DNA from 2 places in the uncultured Ruthenibacterium sp. genome. Region 2 is predicted to be linked to the other one. Evidence: riboswitches for the same ligand, from Rfam matches in the RefSeq annotation. Region 2 holds a riboswitch; the other holds the start of a gene.

What was found. Region 2 has a riboswitch for lysine ahead of AB5H98_RS10665 (APC family permease). Riboswitches for the same ligand answer to the same signal wherever they lie in the genome.
Region 1: it holds a riboswitch for lysine, as region 2 does, so the genes downstream of both, AB5H98_RS10725 (transporter substrate-binding domain-containing protein) here and AB5H98_RS10665 (APC family permease) in region 2, are expected to answer to the same signal.

The regions. Positions count from the first base shown of each region.
Region 1 covers NZ_CAUWGY010000074.1:6,704-11,636, forward strand. Annotated here, with positions in the region: gene AB5H98_RS10710 (glycosyltransferase family 2 protein) at 1-217, shown strand, start outside; gene AB5H98_RS10715 (amino acid ABC transporter ATP-binding protein) at 297-1,037, opposite strand; gene AB5H98_RS10720 (amino acid ABC transporter permease) at 1,034-1,939, opposite strand; gene AB5H98_RS10725 (transporter substrate-binding domain-containing protein) at 1,966-2,883, opposite strand; lysine riboswitch at 3,021-3,191, opposite strand; gene AB5H98_RS10730 (SOS response-associated peptidase family protein) at 3,332-3,916, opposite strand; partial or broken gene AB5H98_RS10735 (MalY/PatB family protein) at 4,023-4,933, shown strand, end outside.
Region 2 covers NZ_CAUWGY010000073.1:2,844-7,776, forward strand. Annotated here, with positions in the region: gene ppk1 (polyphosphate kinase 1) at 285-2,357, shown strand; lysine riboswitch at 2,552-2,718, shown strand; gene AB5H98_RS10665 (APC family permease) at 2,806-4,227, shown strand; gene AB5H98_RS10670 (amidohydrolase) at 4,231-4,933, shown strand, end outside.

The sequences.
Region 1 (4,933 bases), on a different contig from region 2:
CTTAAGCGGAATTGGTACAGCCGCCGCTGCCGCCATTACCGTTATGTTAAAAAAGGACACTCTCCACGGTATGGGCTGGGGCATTGCAACCTTCTGGATGTTTGCATTAAGTCATATGGTTCTAACGCTTCTAAGCTTTGTAAAAAAGGAAAACGTATGGCGACCCATTGCGCATACAAGCGTAAAAACGTTGGACGATGTTGCCAAAATCCGCTAAAACATCATACAAAAAGGGACGAGTATACTCGTCCCTTTTCTTTTATAAAAATAGCCGGAGTGAAATCTCCGGCTATTTTTTATCCGCGGTTAAAACGGGCTAAAAATTCTTTTGTTTTTTCATTTTGGGGTGTTTCAAAAATTTGATTCGGCGTTCCTTCTTCACAAATTACACCATCGGCCATGTACACTACATGGCTGGATACATCTCTGGCAAACGCCATTTCATGAGTCACTACAATCATCGTGAGTCCCTCTTTCGCCAGCTCACGCATTACATTTAAAACCTCTCCCACCATTTGAGGGTCCAATGCACTGGTCGGCTCATCAAACAGCAATACTTCCGGCTGCATGGCCAATGCCCGCGCAATGGCCACACGCTGCTTCTGACCGCCGGACAACTGCCGAGGCTTTGCGCGAATGTACTGCTCCATGCCCACCTTTTCCAAAAAGGAGAGTGCCGTCTGCCGCGCCTCTTCCGGAGATTTTTTCAGCACTTTGATGGTACCTGCCATGCAGTTTTCCAAAACCGTCATATTGTTAAAAAGGTTGAAGCTCTGAAAAACCATTCCTACACGGGAACGATACTTACAAGGATTCGCTTCTTTGCCGGTAATGGGCTTTCCATGAAACAGAATCTCTCCGCTGCTCGGATGTTCCAAAAGGTTGATGCACCGCAACAGCGTCGATTTTCCCGAACCAGAGGCCCCGATGACGCAGGTGACGTCTCCTTCATTCACTGTGAAATCCACATCTTTCAGTACCTGGTGTGTACCGAATGTTTTTGATAAATGCTTTACTTCAATGATGGGCTGACTCATTTGGAACGTCCTCCTTTGCGGGTATAACGGTCCGCCGGCCGATCGCTGTTCAATACATCGTTCACGTTTGCCTGACGCTCCTGAATACGATAATCGGTATTAGGCTCCTTCGGGTTCTTTTTGTAACGATGCATTCCTTCGCCCGGAACAAGTGGATCCGCCACTGTTAAATCAAAGTTTTCCGGTCCATCCATCTTCTTCTCCATCCAGCGCAGCAGCGCAGACGCAGTCAAAGTCATAACGAGATAACCCACCATCTCAATCGCCGCGGACGGAAAGTACATATACGTAGCGCCTACTACACCGCGATGCACTGCAAAGAATTCGGTAAAAGAGATGATAAACATCACAGACGTGTCCTTCACGTTAATGATGAAGTTGTTGCCGATCTGCGGCATAATGTTGCGCAACGCCTGCGGAAGAATAACGCTTGTCATCGTTTGAAAATGGTTCATGCCAATGGCTTTTGCGCCTTCCGTCTGGCCCGGATCCACCGAGATGATGCCGCCGCGAACAGATTCTGCCATGTAAGCGCCGGTGTTAATGGAAACGACCAGAATAGAAGCTGCCCACACACTGCTGAACTGCATGGCGCTGTTCGTCAAATAGGGCAGGCCGTAATAGACAAATACTGCTTGCAGAATCATCGGTGTTCCACGAAACACTTCTACATAAACTCGCACAACTGCACGAATCAATTTTAAAACAAAGCGTTTGACCCCCGAATCCTCCGGCTCATAAGGAATCGTATTTAAAATGCCACATAATAACCCAATCAGGCATCCAATGACTGTTGCCACCAAAGCCAACAGCAAGGTATCACGCATACCTGTCAAATACGAAAGCCAGTATTGATCCCACAGCTTCACAATGTCATTGCCAAGCTGAACCATTCTCTCCATACCTATCCAGTTCCTTTCTATCCAGCTCAGCCCTCAGAAATAGGCTGTACGGAAATGGCTTGCGCCATCAAATCATTGAAATCATCCGCAGTCATGTCAGCAAGCACACCATCGATGGCTTCTTTCAGTTCTGTGTTTCCTTTTCTCATGGAAATGCCGATATTGATATCGCCTTCGTCTACTACGAAGTTGTCGTCGCTGTCGCTAAAGTCAAGCAAGACCATATCCGGATAGGCCTGCACCGCACCTTGCGCAGTAGGCATATCGGTGCACACAAAATCCACTGTACCGGTCTCAAGCGCCATCAACATCGCCGGGGCAGATTCTGCGGCAGTCTGGATTGTCACGCCCTCAACCTGGGGCAGGCAAGTATCATACCAAATGGTCGCAATCTGAGCAGTGCAAGTAGCACCCGCCAAATCGGACAGACCCTTGGCCTGAGCATAAGGACTATCGGATTTGACTAAGCACACAATGGAAGCATAGAAATAGGGGCCTGCAAAGTCCACCTGCTCACTGCGCTCCTGGGTCATGGACTGGCCAGCAATGACGGCATCCACTGTACCAGACTGTACCGCCGGCACAAGAGAATCCCAATCAGAGCGTACGATTTCCAATTCTACTCCCAGCGCATCCGCAATTTTTTTCGCCATCATAACATCGTAGCCATTGGCGTAATCACTGGAACCTTTAATTTGGACAGCTCCATTCGAATCGTCCGACTGAGTCCAGTTATAGGGAGCATAAGCACACTCCATGGCTACAGTCAGAACGCCGTCCTCCAGGCCGCTTGTGCCAGTTGCGGATGCGGAAGTGGAGGATGTTCCCGATGTACTCTGTGTTCCGGCGGTGGAAGAACTGCCAGTGGAGCCACAAGCAGTCAAAGCGATGAGCATAGACGCGGTCAGAAGACCAGCAACAAGTGTTCTCAAAGTGCGATTCATAATTGATCCCTCTCCTCTTTTGCTTAAAAATTCAAACTCAATGTTTCTTTATTCAGCGCTGAACGAACAAAAAAACCATGAGACATCTGTGAACAGATACCTCATGGTCAAAAAAGCAGTATAAAACCGTATTTCTCACCAATGGAAGCGCTTCACAGATGTGACAGTCTATTGCATCTTATTACAATAGCCCAACAGGAAAGCCTGACAAAAAGCCGACCCATTTCGGCGGCTGACGCCTTTCACGCAACGGCTTTTGCCAGCCGAACCATGCGTTACTCTTCGTCCTCCGCGCCTCAACCATTTGATTTTTTTGTATCATAGCATGTGATGGTGGTATTGTCAACTAAAAACAAAATCTTTATACATTCATCTAAAAAAGATTAAAGTGCTACACATTGATTTAGTTACTATGCCACACATAAACTTGTATATTTTTTCAAATTTGTTACCAAAGAGACAATTGACCATCTTCGCACATGCTTTCAAGTTCTGGCGGAACCTGCTGCAAAAGTTGAATGGCTTGCTGCGCATCGTTCAGCCAGGCACGAACCTGAAATTTCGTTAAAACCATCGGCATACGATCATGAATGGCGCGCACCGAATCGTTGGGAGAAGTTGTTAAAATCACAAAACAGTCTCTTCCCTGTTTCGAATCATATACTCCGGCCAGATACAATTCCTTTTCACTAGAATTTTTAAAAAGATAGCGATGTCGGCTCGCGTCCCACTCATAAAACCCTGTGGTGGGCACGACGCATCGGCGGTAAAGAACAGCGTCTTTAAACAACGGACGCTCACAAACGGTTTCTGCGCGCGCGTTGATTACAATGCGGCCGCTCGAAACGGGAATCCCCCATCTTTGGAAACAAATTTTCACTTGTCCATCCTTGGCAACAAAAACCGGAGCCTCCATTCCAGGCGCAATTTCTCCACCGGTCCATTTTCCCAGATTTTGCTGTTGTGAAGCCTTGAAAATAAGCGTGTTCCACTTCTCCAAATTCTCAAAAACAAATTGATATCTGCTACACATCAAAGGTTCTCCTTGCACTTTTCAAACAAACGGTTTATCATAAAAGAGCAGTTCCGTTTTGGCCGCTCCGGCGGCATTTTTCCATAAAAATATAGGAGGAAAGGCTATGAAATATGATTTTACATCCATCATGGACCGGCGTGGAAAAGACGCGGTCGCGATGGAGTTAGACAAAGGGCTTGCTTCTGGTATGCTGGGCGTAAAAAATGTGAAAATTCGTGATGGCTTTTCTTTAATTCCCATGTGGATCGCTGATATGAATTTTCCTACAGTTCCGACCATTCAGCAAGCGGTGATTGAGCGCACAGAGCATCCTGCTTTCGGATATTTTTCCCCGACACAAGCCTATTATGACGCAATTATTCACTGGCAGGAAGTTCGCAACGGAGTCCATGGTCTTCGGCCCGAGCACATCGGTTACGAAAATGGAGTTCTGGGCGGCGTAGTGAGCGCTCTCAACGTTTTCTGCTCTCGAGGGGACAAAGTGCTGCTGCACAGCCCCACCTATGTAGGGTTTACTCACAGCCTCGTGGACAACGGTTACGATATGGTCCTCAGCCCTTTGAAACAGGATGAAAACGGCATTTGGCGGATGGACTACGAGGATATGGAACAAAAATTGCGCGAGCAAAAAATTCACGCTGCGGTCTTTTGTTCGCCGCACAATCCTTGCGGTCGTGTTTGGGAGCGTTGGGAAATTGAGCGTGCCATGGCCTTGTTCCAGAAGTACGATGTGTATGTTGTATCGGATGAAATTTGGTCTGATCTGATTTTGGAGGGTCACCATCACATTCCTACTCAGTCTGTAAGTGAAGATGCAAAAATGCGAACCGTTGCACTTTATGCTCCCAGCAAAACCTTTAACCTTGCCGGTTTGGTCGGAAGTTATCATATCATTTACAATTCTTGGATTCATGATCGAGTATTGAAAGAATCCGCCCTGTCTTATTATAATAGCATGAACGTATTGAGCATGCACGCTTTGATTGGCGCCTATAAAGAAGAAGGTCAGATATG
Region 2 (4,933 bases):
TGTTGGCCCATGGCCAGGGAAAACTCCACCGGGCATGACGGTTCAACTCCTTTGCTTTGCATGCTTTCATTGTAGCTTTTTTCACAGGATTTGACCAGCGAATTTGCGTGAAATCTTTGCAAAATTTGGGTGAATACTGGATTGCAAAATGTCTTTACAAAGATTTTGCAGTTCCTTTTCAAAAACATGGTAGAACAGTGGGTGGTTGTATGGTACTTTTTAATCAGGAAAATATGCCTTGGCGCGCGAGCGGCTGGCAATCTGGGGAAGGAAGAGAACCGAAGATGGAAAATGAATGCTTTGAAAACCGAGAGCTGTCTTGGCTGCGGTTTAATGAGCGTGTTTTGGAAGAAGCAGAGGACACACGTGTGCCGCTGTGCGAGCGTCTGTCCTTTTTGTCCATTTTTCAAAGCAATCTGGACGAATTCTTTATGGTGCGCATCGGAAGTCTCCACGACCAAATGCTTTTGGATAAGGACAGCCGCGAAAATAAAACCTATATGACCCCCGGTGAGCAAATCGATGCAGCCCTGCAACAGGTGCGCCTTTTGTGCCATCGTCGGGACGCTGCCTACGCTTCGCTGATGGAACTTTTGGCCGAGCAGGGCATCACCATTGTGGATTTCCACAGCATTCCTCCGGAGTCGGAACATTACCTGGAAACCATGTTTCGACGGGAATTTTTGCCGCTTTTGTCCACATTCATCATCGGAAAAAAACAGTCTTTTCCGTTCTTGGCCAACAAAGACATCTACGCCATTGCGGTTTTGAACACCAAGACCGAAAAAAAGAAAATCGGCATTGTGCCCTGTGCCAGCGGCCTGTTCCCGCGGCTGATTCCTGTGCCGGAGCGCACCGGCTGTTACATCCTGGCCGAAGAACTGATTTTGCACTGCTTGCCGATGATGTTCCCTGGCTATAAAATCACCAGCAAGACCTTGGCACGGGTGACCCGAAACGCAGACATCGATGCGGACAACATCTACGACGAAGAGCTGAACTATCGGGATCACATGGCCGAGGTCATTAAACTGCGCCGCAAACTGTGCCCGGTGCGCATGGAGCTGAGCCGCGCCATCGACATCGAAGTGATCGAGACGCTTTGCCGGCAGTTGAAGCTGGATACAAAGCGGGTGTATGAATACGATGCGCCGCTGGATCTGTCCTTTCTGTACAGGATCCGGGACGATTTGCGCGCCCGCAGCGAATTGTTCTATGCACCCCGCCATCCGCAGGACAGCCCCGAAGTGGACCTGAAGCGCTCGGTATTGGAGCAAATCGGTGAGAAGGATATTTTGCTTCACTATCCGTATCAAAGCATTCGGCCCTTCTTGCAAATGCTGAACGAGGCTGCCCGAGACCCGCAGGTAGTATCCATCAAAATGACGCTGTATCGTCTTGCACGAGACAGTAAGGTGGTGGCAAGTCTGGAGGAAGCTGCCGAAAACGGCAAGCAGGTCGACGTGCTTGTGGAACTGAAAGCCCGGTTCGACGAGGCCAACAACATCGCCTGGAGCCGCCGGCTGGAGCGGGCAGGCTGCCACGTGATTTACGGCATCAGCGGCATGAAAGTGCACAGCAAGTTGTGCATCATCACCCGAAAAACACCGCAAGGGGTGCAGTATATCACCCAAATCGGAACCGGTAACTACAACGAGCGGACCAGCCGGCTGTACACAGACCTGTCTTTGCTCACGGCACGCCGGGAAATTGGCATGGAGGCGGCCGCTGTATTCCAGGCGCTCACCCTGGGCGAGACCGTGGACCACACCCAGCACTTGCTGGTGGCGCCCCACTGTTTGCAAAACAAACTGTTGGACATGATCGATGACGAGATCTGCAAAGCCCGTCAGGGTGGCGATGGATATCTGCGCATCAAAATCAACAGTATGAGCGACAAGACCCTCATTGATAAACTGATCGAGGCCAGCCGCGCCGGCGTGCGGGTGGACATGATCGTTCGGGGTATCTGCTGTTTGCGCGGCGGTGTGCCCGGCTGGACCGACAACATCCACATCATCAGCGTGGTGGGCCGGTACCTGGAGCACTCCCGCATTTACATTTTCGGCAGCGGCGACAATGTGCGCGTGTACATCGGCAGCGCCGACTGGATGACCCGCAACACCCTGCGCCGGGTGGAGGTGGCCACGCCCGTGTACGACGAAAAGCTGAAACAACGGCTTTTGCGCATCTTTGATGTGATGTGGCGCGACAACCGCCAGGCCCGGGATCAGCAGCCCGACGGAAGTTACGTGCGGCGCATGCCCAACGGCGAGCCGCCGTTGGCTTGTCAGGATTGGCTGTACGACGAGGCCTATCGTCTGGCCGGCCGTTCGGTAGAAAAAAGCGAAAATTGATTGAAAAGTCATTGGGGCGCTCCGGCAAAATGCGGGGCGCCTTTTTGGTACGTAGTGCGATGCAGCGTACAATTTTTTTGGTAATTTTGAATGTGTTTTGAAAAAACGGCAGCTTCCAATTTGATTTTTTTTACAAAAAAAGGAAAAAGGGGTGGACAAATCGGTTTTTGGTGTGATATAGTGAGCCAAACAAAAAAGTTGATAGAGGCGCGGTACGGAAGAGTAATCGGCGGAGGGGACACCCTGTGAAACCGATAAAAGGCCAAACCGCCGAAACGAACGGCCGGGTGCGGAAGTTCAGTTGGGCATGGGGAGAACATCTCCATGACTCCTGCCGAAAGGCAGAGGAGCTATCGGTGAAAATGGAACGCCCGTTTTTGGGATCTGTGAAGTTGCATCGATGGATGCAACTTTTTTTGTACAGATTTTGGAAAGGGGCGTTTTTTCAGTGAACGAACATCGAAGCACACACACCATCCAGGAGCTCACTTCGGAGAAAACCGAACTGCGGCGCGAAGTGGGACTGTTCGGCGGCATTTCGGTGCTGGCTGGCATCATGATCGGGTCTGGCATTTTTTACATCGGCGGCATCGTGCTGCAGCGAAGCGGCATGAGCCTGGGGCTGGCGCTGCTGGTTTGGCTGGCCGGCGGTCTCATCACGCTGATGAGCGGCATCTGCTACGCCGAATTGGGCGCTATGATGCCCAAGGCCGGCGGAAGTTACGTGTATTTGAGAGAGGCGTACGGCGAACGCGTGGCCTTTATGAGCGGATTTTCCAATTTTGTGCTGGGTTCTTCCGGCTCCAATGCCGCCTTGGCCGTGGCTTTCTCCGCCGCCATTGCCAGCATGATGCCTTCCAGCGGCTTTGCCCAGAACCAGGTGGCACAGAAAGGGCTGGCTGTGGGAATGATCCTTCTGCTGACATTGGTCAACATTTTCGGCATCAAGCTGGGAAGCGCCGTCCAGAATCTGTTCATGGTGCTCAAGATGCTGCCCATTGTGCTGATTTTGGTCTGCGGGTTTTGGATGGGCACCGAGACCCCCAGCTTATCCATCGTGCCAACCACTGCTCCCAGTCTCACGGAGATCTGCGGAATGATTGCCTTTGGTGTGGTGGCCACGATGTGGGCCTATGAGGGATGGACCAATCTCAACGGCATCGCCGAGGAGATCCGCCGCCCCAAAAAGAATCTGCCGCTGGCCATTCTCGCCTCCATCATCGGAGTCACGGTGCTGTACGTGCTGTTCAACTACGCGGTGTACCGGGTGCTGCCCTACGACACCATCGTCTCCATGATCGACAGCGGCAACTACTATCTGGGCACCGAGGCGGCCAATCGGCTGTTCGGCAGCGCCGGGGGCCTGGTCGTGGGCGCGGCCATGATTTTGGCCATTTTCAACTCCCTCAACGGCTGTGTGATGGTCTTTCCCCGCACGTACTATGCCATGGCCCGGGACGGCGCATTCTTCAAAGGCATGGCAAAGCTGCATCCTGTGTACAAGACTCCGGTCAATGCGCTGATCGTCTCGGGACTGGTGTCGGTGGCGCTGGTCTGCACGCGGAATTTGAGCCAATTGACCAGTCTGGTGGCGTTCTGCGGCATGGTTTTCAACGGTCTGACCTTCTATGCGGTGATTCGACTGCGGAAAAAATATCCGGATATGGAGCGGCCTTACAAGGTGTGGGGCTATCCTGCAATGATCGTCGTCATCTGCCTGATCATGGTGGGGCTGATGGTCAATACGTTTGTAGAGGACCCGCTCACTTCGGTGATCGGACTGGTTGTTCCGGCCGTGGGGCTGGTGCTGTATGAGCTGGTTTTCCATCGGGGGCGCAGGCCTCTGGTCAGCGCGGAAAGAGAGGTGTGAGCAATGGGTGCAATGGTGATTTACAATGCAAAGGCTTATTTGGAACGGGGCCGTTTTGCCCAGGCTCTTTTGATTCAGGACGGAATCATCCGGGCAGTGGGCAGCAACGAGGGAATCCTCGCCGCCGCGCCCGACACCGCCCAGCGCTTGGACGCGGGCGGCCGGACCATTGTGCCGGGTTTTAACGATTCCCATCAGCATCTTCAAATGGTGGGAGAGCTTTTGGGCAGCATCCAGCTTTTGGGCGCCGACAGCATCGGCGAAGTCAAGCGCCGGGTCCGGGCGTTTATCAAGGCCAACCGTCCCGCGCCTGGCACCGTGCTGCACGGCATGGGCTGGAACCAGGATTACTTTGGAGATGAACACCGGCTGCTGACCAGACGCGATTTGGACGAAGTTTGCAGCGAATATCCCCTGATTCTGGAGCGGGCCTGCGGCCACATTCTGACAGCGAACACCGCCGCCATGAAGCGGGCGGGCATCACCGAGTCCACGGCGCCTGCGGAGGGCGGTGCCATCGACCGGGACGAAAATGGTCGTCTGACCGGAATTTTCCGGGAGAACGCCTGTCAGCAGGTGCTTTGCATTCGCCCGCCGCGCACGGCCGAGACCGTAGCCGCACAACTGCGCCGGGCCATGGACCACGCGGCTGCGTGCGGCGTGACATCGGTCCAGACCATGGATTTGCGGCCCGCTGACTGGCGCA